Salipiger sp. CCB-MM3: one gene and its partner. The main gene of each other region encodes a partner of the protein of the gene in region 2 in a complex. Links are inferred from orthologs where the notes say so. Each region holds a gene or a part of one and is shown on either strand. Other genes may lie near its edges.

Region 1 (7,102 bases), 2.2 Mb from region 2 along the record:
AGGCCGCGGCCAGCTGGCCGAACTGGCTGCCCTCGGGGCTGGTGAACCTCGGTCTCGACCTGCGCGGCGGCGCTCACCTGCTGGCCGAGGTCAAGCTGGATGAGGTCTATGCCTCGCGGCTCGAAACCCTCTGGCCGGACGTGCGCGACATCCTGCGCCCCGAGCGCAGCACCGTCGGCACCATCCGCCTGCAGCCCTCTCAGCCCGGCGAGCTGCGCGTGCGCATCTCCAACCCCGACGGCATGGCCCGCGCGCTGGAGCTGGTGCGCGGCCTTGCACGCCCCGTGACCTCGCTCACCGGCGCGGGCGCCAACGACCTGCAGGTCGCCGGCGATGGCGATGAGATCGTGGTGACGCTTTCGGAGGCCGAGAAACAGGCCACCGACGAGCGCACCATGCAGCAGTCGCTGGAGATCATCCGCCGCCGTATCGACGAGGTTGGCACGCGTGAGCCGACAATCCAGCGTCAGGGCAACGACCGCATCTTGATCCAGGTGCCGGGCGTCGGCTCGGCTGCAGAGCTCAAGGACATCATCGGCACCACCGCGCAGCTGACCTTCCAGCCGGTCGTCAGCCGCACCACCAATGCCGACACCACCCCCGGCGTCGGCAACGAGCTGCTGCCGTCGATGGATGAAGAGGGCGTCTATTATGTGCTCGAGCAGGCCCCCGTCGTCACCGGCGAGGAACTGACCGACAGCCAGCCCAGCTTTGACCAGAACGGCCGTCCGGCGGTGACCTTCCGCTTTAACCCCGGCGGCGCGCGTAAGTTCGGCGATTACACCGCCGAGAACATCGGCTCGCCCTTCGCCATCGTGCTCGACGACGAGGTGATCTCGGCCCCGGTGATCCAGAGCCACATTCCCGGCGGCTCGGGCATCATCACCGGCAACTTCAGCGTCGAGGAATCCACCAATCTCGCCGTGCTGCTGCGCGCCGGTGCGCTGCCTGCGGGGCTCGACTTCCTCGAAGAGCGGACCATCGGGCCGGAACTGGGACAGGACAGCATCGACGCGGGCAAGCTCGCCACCGGTGTCGCCTTTGTCGCGGTGCTTGGCTTCATGTGGGCCAGCTACGGTCTGTTTGGTCTCTTCGCCAACGTCGCGCTGATCATCAACATCGGCCTGATCTTCGGCCTGCTGTCGACCATCGGCGCCACGCTGACGCTGCCCGGCATCGCCGGCATCGTGCTGACCGTGGGTATGGCGGTGGACGCCAACGTGCTGATCTTCGAGCGTATCCGCGAGGAACTGAAGACCGCGCGTGGCCCGGCCCGTGCCATCGAGCTTGGCTATGAAAAGGCGCTTTCGGCCATCGTCGACGCCAATATCACCACCATCATCACGGCGATCATCCTCTATGTCATGGGCTCGGGTCCGGTGCGCGGTTTCGCCATCACCCTTGGCCTCGGCATCGTCACCTCGGTCTTCACCGCGATCTATGTCACCCGGCTGCTGATCGCGATGTGGTTCGAACGTCGCCGTCCCAAAACCATCGAGGTCTGAGCCATGCGTCTTCGCGTCATTCCCGACAATACGAGCTTTGACTTCTTCAAGCACTGGAAGCTGTGGCTGGGCATTTCGGGCGTTCTGCTCGTGCTCGCGCTGGCCAGCTTCGGCATCCGCGGCCTGAACTACGGCATCGACTTCCGCGGCGGCACCACCATCCGGACCCAAAGCACGGAGGCCGTCGACGTCGGCGCTTACCGTGACGCGCTCGGCGCGCTGGGGCTGGGGGATGTGGTGATCTCCGAGGTGTTCGATCCCTCCTTCGGGCCGGATCAGAACGTCGCCATGGTGCGCATTCAGGCGCAGAACGATGTGGAGTCGGTGACCCCGGAAACCATCGCCACCGTCGAGGCGGCGCTGCAGGAGGTCGCGCCGGACATCAAGTTCGTCTCGGTGGAATCCGTTGGCCCGAAGGTTTCGGGCGAGCTGATCTGGACCGCGGTCGAGGCCGTGGCTCTGGCGATCGGCGCGGTGCTGATCTACATCTGGCTGCGGTTCGAATGGCAGTTCGCCGCCGGGGCCGTGCTGGCGCTGGTGCACGATGTGATCCTGACGATCGGCGTCTTCTCGGAACTGCAGATCAAGTTCGACCTCACCACCATCGCGGCGCTGTTGACCATCGTCGGCTACTCGCTCAACGATACGGTGGTGGTCTTTGACCGGGTCCGCGAGAACCTGATCAAATACAAGAAGACCGAGCTCAAGGACGTGCTGAACCTGTCGATCAACGAGACGCTCAGCCGGACCTTCATGACCTCCTTCACCACGCTGCTGGCGCTCTTCGCGCTGTTTGCTCTGGGCGGTGACGTGATCCGCGGATTCGTCTTCGCGATGATCTGGGGCGTCTTCGTCGGCACCTATTCGTCGGTGTTCATCGCTTCGGCGCTGCTGCTGTGGTTTGGCGTCAAGCGCGACTGGTCAAAGCCCGAGGCCGAGGTCGAAGCCAAGAAATCCGGGACCAGCGTCTGAGGCGCAAAGTTCCATTCTGGTATGGAAGGGGCCGCATCGTCGGCCCCTTTTTTCGTTTGGTCGCCGGGGGATGCCCCGGAGATGATCACTCATTGTGCAACGCTCAGGGAAACGCAGTGTTGCGGGCCTAGACTTTAGGTTAGCGCATTGGGTCCTTGGCATAGGCGCGCTAGTGTCAAACTCCATACACAAGGGCGCCCGCCTCTCCGGCGAGGGCGCCGATGCTGCTGTGCGGCAAAATTCATTTGATTCTTCACCGATGTGTCATAAAGTGCGGCCACGCGGCTAGGCCAGGCGTCGTATGTTGACGTGGGAGGGGTGTACCGCGTCTTGGCCTGCGCGTTCATGGAAGTGCGGTCCGCGTCGGATCGCCTGTGTGGGACTAGGGGAAGAACCATGCGGATGAACGAAATCAACTTTAGCGATGCCATGCCTGTCGAGGGTTATGGCCCGGGCTTCTTTCGTATCGGCGGTCGGCCGGTCGATGGGGGCGTCTGCATCTCGCCGCAGGGCATGAAATCCTGGGCGGGGCTGTCGGACGAAGAAACGTTGGTCGCGCTCGCGGGCGAGGTCGACGTGATCTTTGTCGGCACCGGCGGCGATATCGCCCTGCTGCCCAAGGCGCTTTCGGCCCGGCTCGAAGAGGCCGGTGTCGGCGTCGAAGTGATGAACTCTCCCTCTGCCTGCCGCACCTACAACGTGCTGCTGGGTGAGGGGCGCCGGGTTGCGCTGGCCGCGCTGCCCGTCTGACGACGACCCATCCCAGCCAGTCCGTGGCGTCATCCCCTAAGGATGATCAGACCGGACCAGCCATTTTCCTGCAACAGCTTGTCGCGGCGCGGCTTTCGCGCTTTCCCGAACCTCATCACTGAGGTAAGCGAAAGCATGGACCTATCTGTTCGCGATCTGGCCGTGGCCCGGGGAGGAGTGCCGGTGCTGGAGGGGCTGAGCTTCACGCTCGCCCCCGGACGTGCCTTGGTTTTGCGCGGGCCAAATGGTTCGGGCAAGACAACGCTTCTGCGCAGCATCGCGGGGCTGCAGCCCGCGTTCAGCGGCACGATCGAAGGCGCGGGCGAGCGCATCGCCTATGCCGCCCATTCCGACGGTCTCAAATCCATGCTGACGGCGGCTGAGAACCTGCGCTTCTGGGCGCAGGTCTTTGCGCAATCCGACATTGAAGCAGCGCTCGACGCCTTTGACCTGCGCGGGCTGGAAGACCGGCCCGCGGGCACGCTCTCGGCAGGGCAGAAGCGCCGCTTGGGCCTCGCGCGGCTGATGGTCACCGGCCGTCCGGTCTGGGTGCTGGACGAGCCCACCGTGTCGCTTGATGCCGTCTCGGTGGCGCGCTTCGCCGAGGCGGTGCGCGGCCATCTGGCGGGCGGCGGCTCGGCGCTGATGGCCACGCATATCGATCTGGGGCTGGACGAGGCAGAGATCCTCGACGTCACCCCGTTCAAGGCGGCGCCGCGCGTCTCCATAGAGGACGAGGCCTTCCTGTGATCGCGCTACTTCTACGGGACCTGCGGCTGGCGGTGCGGGCAGGGGGCGGCTTTGGCCTCGGCCTTGCGTTTTTCCTGATCGTCACCGTGCTCATTCCCTTCGGCGTCGGTCCGGAGACCGGGCTGTTGTCGCGCATCGCGCCCGGCGTGCTGTGGATCGGCGCGCTGCTGGCCTGCCTGCTGTCGCTCGACCGGATCTTCGCGCTCGACTGGGAGGATGGCTCGCTTGACCTGCTGGCCACCGCGCCGCTGCCGATGGAGGGGATCGTCACCATCAAGGCACTGGCGCATTGGATCACCACCGGCCTGCCGCTGGTGCTTGCCGCGCCCGCGCTTGGCGTGCTGCTGAGCCTGCCGCCCTCGGGCTACCTGTGGGTGCTGGTCTCGCTGGCGCTCGGCACACCGGCGCTGTCGGTCATCGGCACCTTCGGGGCGGCGCTGACCGTGGGGCTGAAGCGTGGCGGGCTGCTGCTGTCGATCCTCGTGTTGCCGCTCTATGTGCCGACGCTGATCTTTGGCGCCGAAGTGGCGCGGCGCGGGGCCGAGGGACTGGCGGTGCAGACGCCACTGCTGATGCTCGCGGGGATCAGCTTTGGCACGCTGGCCTTGCTGCCCTTCGCCAGCGCGGCGGTGCTGCGGATCAATCTGCGCTGACGCGCCACAGCCGGGGCGGGTGCCAGAGATTGCGCTTGCCGAATATTTGAAGTGTAACGGGGCGTGAGCTGCGCTAGGGGAGGCCCATGTCGATCTGGGAATACGCCAATCCGGTAAAATTCATCCGCACCACGGACCGCATCCTGCCATGGGTGTCGGCCGGGGCGGTGCTCTGCCTCGCGGGGGGGCTGGTCTGGGGCTATTTCTTCACGCCCGACGATTACCGGCAGGGCTCGACGGTGAAGATCATCTACCTGCATGTGCCCTCGGCGCTGATGGCGATCAACGCGTGGATCATGATGCTGGTCGCCTCGCTGATCTGGATCATCCGGCGCCACCACGTCTCGGCGCTAGCGGCCCGCGCCGCCGCCCCTGTGGGCGCGGTGTTCACGGTGATCGCGCTGGCCACCGGCGCGCTCTGGGGGCAGCCGATGTGGGGCACATGGTGGGCGTGGGATCCGCGTCTGACCTCCTTCCTGATCCTGTTCCTCTTCTACCTCGGCTATATGGCGCTGTGGTCGGCGATCGAGAATGACGACACCGCCGCCGATCTCACGTCGATCCTCTGCCTCGTGGGCTCGGTCTTCGCGCTGCTGTCGCGCTATGCGGTGCTGTTCTGGAACCAAGGGCTGCATCAGGGCGCCTCGCTGTCCATGGACAAGGAAGAGAACGTGGCCGATGTCTTCTGGTATCCGCTGCTGGTCTGCATCGCGGGCTTCGTGCTGCTCTTCGTGGCATTGGTCTTCCTGCGCACCCAGACGGAAATTCGCGCCCGCCGGTCGCGCGCGCTGCTGGCGCGGGAGGGGCGCACATGATGCCCGATCTGGGAAAATACGCCTTCGCGGTTCTGGCGTCCTATGGTGTCAGCCTCGGGCTGATCATCGTGGTCGTGGCGCTGAGCATCGCCCGCGCGCGCAAGGTGCGCGCCGAGCTGCAGAAAATCGAAGATCGGGTGAAACGGCATGGCTAAGATCTCGCCGCTGATGGTGATCCCGCCGGTGATCTTTGCCGCCTTCGCGGTGATGGCCTATTTCGGCATGCAGCGCGGCGATCCTAACACGCTGCCCTCGACCTTCATCGGCAAGAGCGCCCCGGCGCTGCCCACGCAGACGCTCGAAGGCTTCCCCGAAGTGGCCGATGCGGCGCTGCGCTCGGGCGAGGTGACGGTGGTGAACTTCTGGGCCAGCTGGTGCCCGCCGTGCCGCGCCGAACATCCGGTGCTGCTGCATCTGGCCGAGCAGGGCGTCCGCATCGTCGGGGTGAACTACAAAGACAAGACCGGCGCCGCCTCGGGCTATCTCACCGAGGACGGCTCGCCCTTCATCGGCGTGCCCTTCGACCCGCAGGGCCGCGCCGCCATCGAATGGGGCGTCACCGGCCCGCCCGAAACCTTCATCCTGGGCGGCGACGGCACGGTGCTGCACAAGCACGTCGGCCCGCTCGCCGGCACGCTCTACACCGAAGATTTCCTGCCCGCGCTGGAGCAGGCTTTGGGCCGCGATCTCGAGCCCTGAGCGCGCGCAGGCGGAAACGCCGGGCATTGAGTATTTGGGGAAAGATGAAAGCGCGCCTGCGGCGCTTAGCAGAGCTGGATTTGCAGCTTTGCAAGTCTCGGTCCAACGGGTGCTTTCATTGTTCCGCAAATACGCCCGCCGGAGGCGTCCGGCCCATGCCACGCGCAGGCTGATGCGGGCAGGGCGCGGATTTGCGTATTTGCAGAACGATGACACCCGGGGGCGGCGCCTAACAACCCGGGCGCCGACGGTTCGGATGAAGGCTTGCGAGGCGGCGGCGCATGGGGCACAACGCATGAAAGTCTTTTGACAGGAAGAGGGGACGCACCCGATGAATCTCGCAATGAACCGGTCCGTTCTGGTGGACACTTTCGGCGCCCGTGAAGGCCTTGCGCTGCGCGCCAAGCAGGCCGCGCTGGTCATCGCCGGTATCGCGCTTCTGGCGATCGCCGCGAAGATCAAAGTGCCGGTGCCGGGCTCGCCGGTGGCCATCAGCATGGGCACTTTCGCCGTGCTCACCGTGGGCGCGGCCTATGGCGCACGCCTTGGCCTGGTGACCATGATGGGCTGGATGATCATCGGCATGCTCGGCTTTGACGTGTTCCAGAGCTCCTCGGCCGATCTCAACGGCATCGAGTACATGATGGGCAGCACCGGCGGCTACCTCGTGGGCTACCTGATGGCCACCGTTCTGCTCGGCACGCTGGCGCGCCGCGGCTGGGACCGCACCGCCCCGAAGATGGCCGCGGCCATGCTGCTCGGCAACGTCGTGCTTTACGTGCCCGGCCTGATCTGGCTCGGCATGCTCTACGGCTGGGACAAGCCGATCCTCGAGTGGGGCCTGACGCCCTTCCTCTTCGGCGATGCGGTGAAGCTGGCGCTGGCCGCGCTGCTGCTGCCGGCGCTGTGGAAGCTGGTGGGCCGCGCCCGCGGCTGAGCCTTGCTCCGAGCCAAGTGA
Region 2 (7,177 bases):
CGCAAGAAGGGCGCCTTCCCGGACCCGGACAAGCGGGTGTTCATCAACACGGACGTCTGCGAGGGCTGTGGCGATTGCGGGGTGCAGTCGAACTGTGTCTCCATCGTCCCCGCCGAGACCGAGCTTGGCCGCAAGCGCGCCATCGACCAGTCGAGCTGCAACAAGGATTATTCCTGTCTGCGCGGCTTCTGCCCGTCCTTCGTGACGCTCAAGGGCGCGAAGATGCGCAAGGGCGAGACGACGGACCTCGACCTGCCGCATCTGCCGCAGCCGAACCTGCCCAGCATCGACAAGACCCACAACGTGGTGATCACCGGCGTCGGTGGCACCGGGGTGGTGACCGTGGGCGCGGTGCTGGCACAGGCGGCGCAGATCGCCGGTATGGGCGCGGGCATGATGGAGATGGCAGGCCTCGCTCAGAAGGGCGGCGCGGTGCACATCCACCTGCGGCTGGCGAACCGGCCCGAAGACATCTCGGCGGTGCGCGTGGCGACCGGCGAGGCCGATGCGCTCATCGGCGGCGATCTGGTGGTCAGCGCCGGGGCCAAGACCCTCGGCCTCACCAAGCGTGGCCGCACCGGTGCGGTGGTCAACGGGCATGAGATCATCACCGGCGAGTTCACCCGCGATACCGAGTTCACGCTGCCTTTCGATCAACTGCGCGTGGCGCTCGAGGCGCGGATGCAGGACCGGCTGGCGATCTTCGACGCCACCGAACTGGCGCGGGTCACCATGGGCGACTCGATCTTCTCGAACATGATGATCCTCGGCGCGGCCTGGCAGCAGGGGCTCTTGCCGCTGCCGCATGAGGCCATCGAAGAGGCCATCCGCCTCAATGGCGCCGCAGTGGAGCGCAACCTGCGCGCCTTCGAGATCGGACGCTGGGCGGTGCTCCACCCGGCCGAGGCGGCCGGGCTGGTCTCGCCGAAAGCGACGGTGGTGGAAAAGCCCAAATCTCTCGACGAGAAGATCGCCTTCCGCGCCGATCACCTGACGCAGTATCAGAACAAGCGGCTGGCGAAGAAATACCGCGCCATGCTCGAGCCCGTCACCGAGCCGCGGCTGCGCGAGGCATTGGCCAAAGGCTATCACAAGCTGCTCGCCTATAAGGATGAATACGAGGTGGCCCGCCTGCATCTGGAGACCCGCAAAAAGGCTGAAGAGACCTTTGAGCCGGGCTTTGAGATGAGCTTCCACCTCGCACCGCCGATGCTCTCGAAAGAGGGTTCGGATGGTCGTCCGGTCAAGAAGACATATGGCGAGACGATGCTGAAAACCTTCGGCCTGCTGGCTAGGCTGAAGTGGCTGCGCGGCACGGCGCTCGATCCCTTTGGCCGCACCGCAGAGCGCCGGATGGAGCGTGCTCTCATCGCGCAATATGAGGCCGATATGGCCGAAGTGTTGCCAAAGGTCACGCCCGAGACGCTCGACGCTGTGGTGGCGCTGGCCGAACTGCCGCTGAAAATCCGCGGCTACGGCCCGGTGAAAGAGGCGAACGAGCGCGAGGCCGCCAAACGCCGCGAGGAATTGCTCGCCGCCATTCGCGCCGGCGGCGCGCCGCTGGCCAGGGCCGCCGAGTAAACCAAGGGAGGGACGCTTTCGCCGAGCGTCCCTCTTCCTCTTGGCAAAAATATCCCGGAGCCCCCGTCGTATCATGCCTGTGGGCCGAGCCCCCGTCTTGCCCCGCCGCATCCAGCCTACCGCGAACGTTGTCGTGAGCGCGCCGCATGCCGCAATGGATCTCCCAGCCAAAGCGCCGTAAGACCGGATCCCAAGGCTTCCGCTGCGCGAGTCGTGCGGCGGACATCCGAGGCAGACCGGCAAAGACCGGCTGAGTGCAGGCCCGCGATGCGCGGCAAGGAGGGCAGGATATGGCGGTTGGTGTGTTCGATTCCGGGCTGGGCGGGCTCACGGTTCTCGACGCGGTGGCCAAGCGGCTCCCCGAGGTGCCCTTTGTCTATTACGCCGACAGCAGCCATGCGCCCTATGGCGTGCGCGACGCCGAGGACATCTACAATCTGACCGTCGATGCGGTGCACAACCTCTGGAACGCGGGCTGCGATCTGGTCATCCTCGCCTGCAACACCGCCTCCGCCGCCGCGCTGCGCCGCATGCAAGAGGGCGGTCTACCCAAGGGCAAGCGGGTGCTGGGGGTTTTCGTGCCGCTGATCGAGGCGCTGACCGAGCGGCAGTGGGGCGACAACTCACCGCCGCGCGAGGTGGCGGTGCAGCATGTGGCGCTCTTTGCGACGCCCGCCACGGTGCGCAGCCGCGCCTTCCAGCGCGAACTGGCGTTCCGGGCGATCGGTGTGGATGTGGAAGCGCAGGCCTGCGGCGGGCTGGTGGATGCCATCGAAGACGGCGACATGATCCTCGCCGAGGCGCTGGTGCGCAGCCATGTAGAGGCGCTGAAGCGCAAGATGCCCGAGCCGCAGGCGGCGATCCTTGGCTGCACGCATTACCCGCTGATGCAGGAGGTCTTTCAGGAGGCGCTGGGGCCGGAGGTCGCGGTCTATTCGCAAGCCAATCTGGTGGCCTCCTCGCTGGCCGACTACCTGCAGCGTCATCCCGATATGTACGGGCCGGGCAAGGAGAGCCGCTTTCTGACCACGGGCGATCCGCGCAAGGTGTCGGTGCACGCCACGCAGTTCCTGAAGCGGCCGCTCAGCTTCGAGAGCGTCTGAGCCGTCCTAAGTCCTGCACGCAGGGTAAGTCGGGGGCTCTGCCCGCACGCAGAATAAGTCGGGGGCTCCGCCCCCGGGCCCCCGGGATATTTCCGCCAAGAGGAAGGGCGGGCGCGGCGCGGTGACGCAATTTGATTTGGAACAGTTCTCTTGCGGCTTTAAGATGCCATATAGGGAGAATGGCATACGTGCTGAGGAGTAGAAGATGGGTCTCAAATCGCTGAAGAAGCAGCGGCGCATCCAGATCGTCGCACTGGCAGCGGTGGCGCTGGTCGTCTCGACCGCGCTGATCGGCTACGCCATGCGCGACGGGATCAACTTCTTCCGCTCGCCGAGCCAGATTGTCGAAGCGCCGCCCTCGCCGAATGAGACCTTCCGCATCGGCGGGCTGGTCGAAGAGGGCTCGCTGGTGCGCGGTCAGGGCCATGAGATCAGCTTCTCGGTGACCGATGGCGGTGCCTCGGTGCCGGTGGTGTTTGCCGGGGTGCTGCCCGATCTCTTCGACGAGAACCAAGGCATGGTCGGCACCGGGCGCTATGTGGATGGCGTGTTCCAGGCGACCGAGATCCTCGCCAAGCACGACGAGACCTATATGCCCAAGGAAGTGATCGACGCGCTGAAAGAGCAGGGCGTCTATGAGGCACCGACGCCCGAAAGCTGAGCGTGGCGCGAGGCTCGGTGATTTCGAAAAGGCGCTCCCCTTGGGGCGCCTTTTGCGTTCTGGCGTGGCGAGGCAAGGGCTGTTCAGAGTTTGGTAATCGAATTGCCGCCGTCGGCCAGCATGGCGCTGCCGGTTACGAAGGAAGCGTCGTCTGAGAGCAGGAACAGCGCCGCGCGGGCGATCTCGGCGGGGGTGGCCATGCGTTTGAGCGCATGCATGGTGGCGACGGTCTCATGGAAGGCACGGTCCTCGCCCGCCATCTCGGTCATCGTGCCGCCGGGCAGCAGGGCGTTGACGCGGATGTTTTGCGGCCCGAGCTCAGTGGCGAGCGCCTGCGTCATGCCGATAAGCCCCGCCTTTGACGCAGCATAGGCGGCCATGCCGGGCAGGCCGATCGTGTGGCCGACGAAAGAGGAGGTGAAGACCAGCGCGCCGCCGCCGCGCATCTGCAGCGCGGGGATCTGCGCTTTGGCCGCGTGAAAGCCGCTGGTGAGATTGGTCTCGATCACCTCGCGCCAGGTGTCTTCCGTCATCTCGGCCAGTGGTCCGAGCGCGCCGGTGATCCCGGCGTTGTTGAACGCGCCGTCGAGCCCGCCGAAACGGCTTTGCGCCAGCGCCACCAGTTCGGCGGCATAGGCGGCGCTGCGCACGTCGCCCGGCGCGTAGGCGGCAGCGCCTCCGGCGTTGGCGATCTCTTCGGCGAGGGCCGCGAGCCGCTCGGCGCGCCGTGCGCCCAGCACCACATTGGCGCCTGCCGCGGCGCAGAGCCGTGCGGTTTCGGCGCCGATGCCGCTGCTGGCGCCGGTGATGAGGATGGTTTTTCCGTGCAAGCGCATGTCGCCCTCCGTTTCAGGATGGGCATAGGGATAGCCTGCAGCGGCGCGAGGGGCCGACCCGGTTCCTGCGCAAAGCGTCGCGGATCTGCGGATGCCGCTCGCTCAGGGCGCTGGCTCAAGGTCGCTAGTTCAGGGCGGGCGTTCGTAGAAGCACAAATGCGGCAGCGCCGCCTCGGGCACCGGCTGGTAGGGGCCGCGTTCGGCAAAGCCGAGCCGTGCGTAGAGCCGCCGCGCCGCGCTCAGCGTCTTCATCGTGTCGAGGCGAAGCAGGGGCACGCCCTTGGCGCGGGCGCGGGCGGCCAAGTCTTCCATCAGCCGCTGTGCCAGCCCGTAGCCGCGCGCGGCGGGGGCGACATAGACGCGCTTGATCTCGAGGCTGCCATCAGGCAGCGGCTGGCTCATGGCGCAGCCCACCGGCGCGCCGCCGAGTGTGGCCAGCAGCACGGCGTCATGCTTGCCGGGCAGCGCGTCCAGCAGGTCGGTATAGGCGGGGTCGGGGTAGAAGAGGCTCACCAGCGCCGGGGCGGCGGGGTGATGCGCGCGCAGGTCTTCGCGATAGGCGAGACACAGGCTGCGCACGGCGGCGAAATCCTCGGGATCCGCCGCCGCGCGAATGTCGATCGTGCTCAAGCGAGCGCCCGCGCTCAGCCGTTGGCTTCGCGGATCTTGTCGGCGGCGTCCTTGTCGTAGGTCACACCGCTTTGCTCGAAGAGGCTGTCGAGTTCGCCCGAGAGGGTCATCTCGGTGATGATGTCGCAGCCGCCGACGAACTCGCCCTTCACGTAAAGCTGGGGGATCGTCGGCCAGTCCGAGTAATCCTTGATGCCCTGACGGATCGCGTCATCGGCCAGCACGTTCACGTCGAGATACTCGACGCCCATGTAGTTGAGCACACCCGCCACGCGGCTGGAAAAGCCGCACTGGGGCATGGTCTTGGTGCCCTTCATGTAGAGCACCACGGCGTTGGCTTTCACCGTCTCTTCGATCTGGGTGGTCGCTTCGGTCGTCATCTCTGTCTCCTGTCTGCGCGCGCCAAGGTGCTGCGGCACGGGCACGCGGCGTGGAATGGTTTAGTCCGGGGCTTTGGTGGTGAGCGCCAGCGCGTGCAACTCGCCATGGTTGCCGTCCATCTTGCCCTTCAGCGCGGCATAGACGGCGCGTTGCTGCTGCACGCGGTTCTGGCCGCGGAAGCTTTCGTCGATGACCTCGGCGGCGTAGTGATTGCCGTCGCCTGCAAGGTCGGTGATGGTGACTTTGGCCTCGGGAAAGGCGGCGCGGATGAGCTGCTCGATCTCCGTCGCTTCGATTGCCATGTGGGCGGACTCCGCTGTCTGACTGTTCTACTCAGATGTAAGACGGGCGCCGCGCGGGTGCAAGCACGGCCCGTCGCTTGGCACGGCGCCGGAAGCGCCGTGTTTCAAAGGGACTGCGTTTTGCTCAGAGCGCCAGCTCGACCCAGACCGGCACGTGGTCCGAGGGCTTGTCGCGGCCACGGATGTCACGGTCGATGCCGCAGTCAAGCATCAGGTCGGCGCAGGCGGGGGTCATCAGCACATGGTCGATGCGGATGCCGTTGTTCCGTTGCCATGCGCCCGCCTGATAGTCCCAGAAGGAGTAATGCCCCGGCCCCTGCACGCGGGCGCGGAACGCCTCGGTGAAGCCGAGGTTGAGAATGCGGCGGAAGGCGTCGCGGCTCTGCTGCAGATAAAGCGCGTCCTTCTCCCAGGCCTGCGGTTTGGCGGCATCCTCGGCCTGCGGGATGATGTTGTAATCGCCCGCCATCAGGGCGGGGGTCTCATCGGCCAGAAGCTGCTCTGCGCGGGCGTGGAGCCGGTCCATCCAGTCCAGCTTATAGCCGTATTTGCCGTCCCGGATCGGCTGGCCCTCGGCGTCGAACTCCACCGGGTTGCCGTTGGGCAGGTAGAGCCCGCAAAGCCGCACGGCCTCTTTCTCGCCAACCACAGTGGCCTCGATCCAGCGCGCCTGTTCGTCGCTGTCATCGCCCGGCAGGCCGCGGCGCACATCCTCGAGCGGGTGCTTCGAGAGGATCGCGACGCCGTTGAAGCCCTTCTGACCGTGGGTCTCGACGTTGTAGCCGCGCTCTTCGATCAACTCGCGCGGGAAGGCCTCGTCGACCGATTTGATCTCCTGCAGCAGCGCGACATCGGGCTGAGCCTCGTCGAGCCAGTCGGTCAGCGCGCCGATGCGTGCCTTGATGCCGTTGATGTTGAAGGTGGCGATCTTCATCTGGGGCCCTCCGGAAGTTGCGCAACCTATCGCTCAAAGCCGACTCGGGGACAAGGGCGAGGGGGCTGATTCCATCAGATTCGCCCTCGCAGCGAATCGAATTTCCGGGTTTTCATTACGCAAGGGAAAGCATCCCCAGAAAAATTATTTCTGTGGGCAAGTCGTATTGTTACGAAAAGCAGTGTCACTAGCGTCGATTGTTTCTGTGAGCAACTCCGGTATAATTCAACCCTGACAAGAAACTATATTGCCCGAAGCAAGTTTCCCGGGAAACCCTGAAGCACGATTTCAGTGCGTATCCAACCAGGGAGTTTTCCATGACCGCTCTGCAAAAGACTTTTGTTGCCCCCGAAACCCATGTTTCCAATGAGGCCGACCTCTTCTCGGGTGAGGGCTGCGCGCTCTTCACCTCCGGCGCGGCGCCGATGGCGCAGGCCGACGCCCTGAGCGGCGAAGGGCTCGAGATGTTCACCTCCGGTGCCAGCCCGGTGCGGGCCGAGCTTGCGGCGGGCGAGGGCGTTGCGCTCTTCACCTCCGGCGCAGCGCCGCAGATGTCCGAGACCGCCACCGGCGACGCGGTGGAACTGTTCACCTCGGGTGCGGGTCCGGTGCGCGCCGAGGCGCTGCGCGGCGAAGCCACCGCGCTTTTTACCTCTGGCGCTGCACCGCTGCGTTCGGAAACCGCAGCAGGCGAGGCGACGGGGCTCTTCACCTCGGGCGCCTAAGGCCCTGATCTGCTCGCGCGGGCG

What was found. The genes of interacting proteins can lie anywhere in the genome.
Region 1: the proteins of ccmE (region 2) and ccmB are in contact, whole or in part, in a solved structure (PDB 8CE8), measured with the Escherichia coli proteins. The link is inferred for Salipiger sp. CCB-MM3 from one-to-one orthologs.

What each region holds. Positions count from the first base shown.
Region 1 is NZ_CP014595.1:2,710,813-2,717,914, forward strand. The notes cover bases 2,926-5,801. They hold ccmB (heme exporter protein CcmB), read left to right. Parts: upstream 2,926-3,973; coding sequence 3,974-4,630; downstream 4,631-5,801. Other genes in these bases: AYJ57_RS13020 (Mth938-like domain-containing protein), read left to right, coding at 2,926-3,227; ccmA (heme ABC exporter ATP-binding protein CcmA), read left to right, coding at 3,363-3,977; AYJ57_RS13035 (heme ABC transporter permease), read left to right, coding at 4,717-5,445; ccmD (heme exporter protein CcmD), read left to right, coding at 5,442-5,600; AYJ57_RS13045 (DsbE family thiol:disulfide interchange protein), read left to right, coding at 5,593-5,801. In the rest of the region: protein translocase subunit SecD, read left to right, coding at 1-1,505; protein translocase subunit SecF, read left to right, coding at 1,509-2,477; more of AYJ57_RS13020, read left to right, coding at 2,874-2,925; more of AYJ57_RS13045, read left to right, coding at 5,802-6,144; AYJ57_RS13050 (biotin transporter BioY), read left to right, coding at 6,476-7,081. UniProt on the Escherichia coli protein: Required for the export of heme to the periplasm for the biogenesis of c-type cytochromes.
Region 2 is NZ_CP014595.1:498,131-505,307, reverse strand. The notes cover bases 1,667-4,617. They hold ccmE (cytochrome c maturation protein CcmE), read left to right. Parts: upstream 1,667-2,889; coding sequence 2,890-3,345; downstream 3,346-4,617. Other genes in these bases: AYJ57_RS26310 (GNAT family N-acetyltransferase), read right to left, coding at 4,311-4,617; AYJ57_RS02425 (SDR family oxidoreductase), read right to left, coding at 3,429-4,181; murI (glutamate racemase), read left to right, coding at 1,872-2,684. Also shown: AYJ57_RS02440 (indolepyruvate ferredoxin oxidoreductase family protein), read left to right, coding at 1-1,581; more of AYJ57_RS26310, read right to left, coding at 4,618-4,811; grxD (Grx4 family monothiol glutaredoxin), read right to left, coding at 4,826-5,191; AYJ57_RS02410 (BolA/IbaG family iron-sulfur metabolism protein), read right to left, coding at 5,252-5,494; xth (exodeoxyribonuclease III), read right to left, coding at 5,619-6,428; AYJ57_RS02400 (DUF6749 family protein), read left to right, coding at 6,746-7,153. UniProt on the Escherichia coli protein: Heme chaperone required for the biogenesis of c-type cytochromes. Transiently binds heme delivered by CcmC and transfers the heme to apo-cytochromes in a process facilitated by CcmF and CcmH.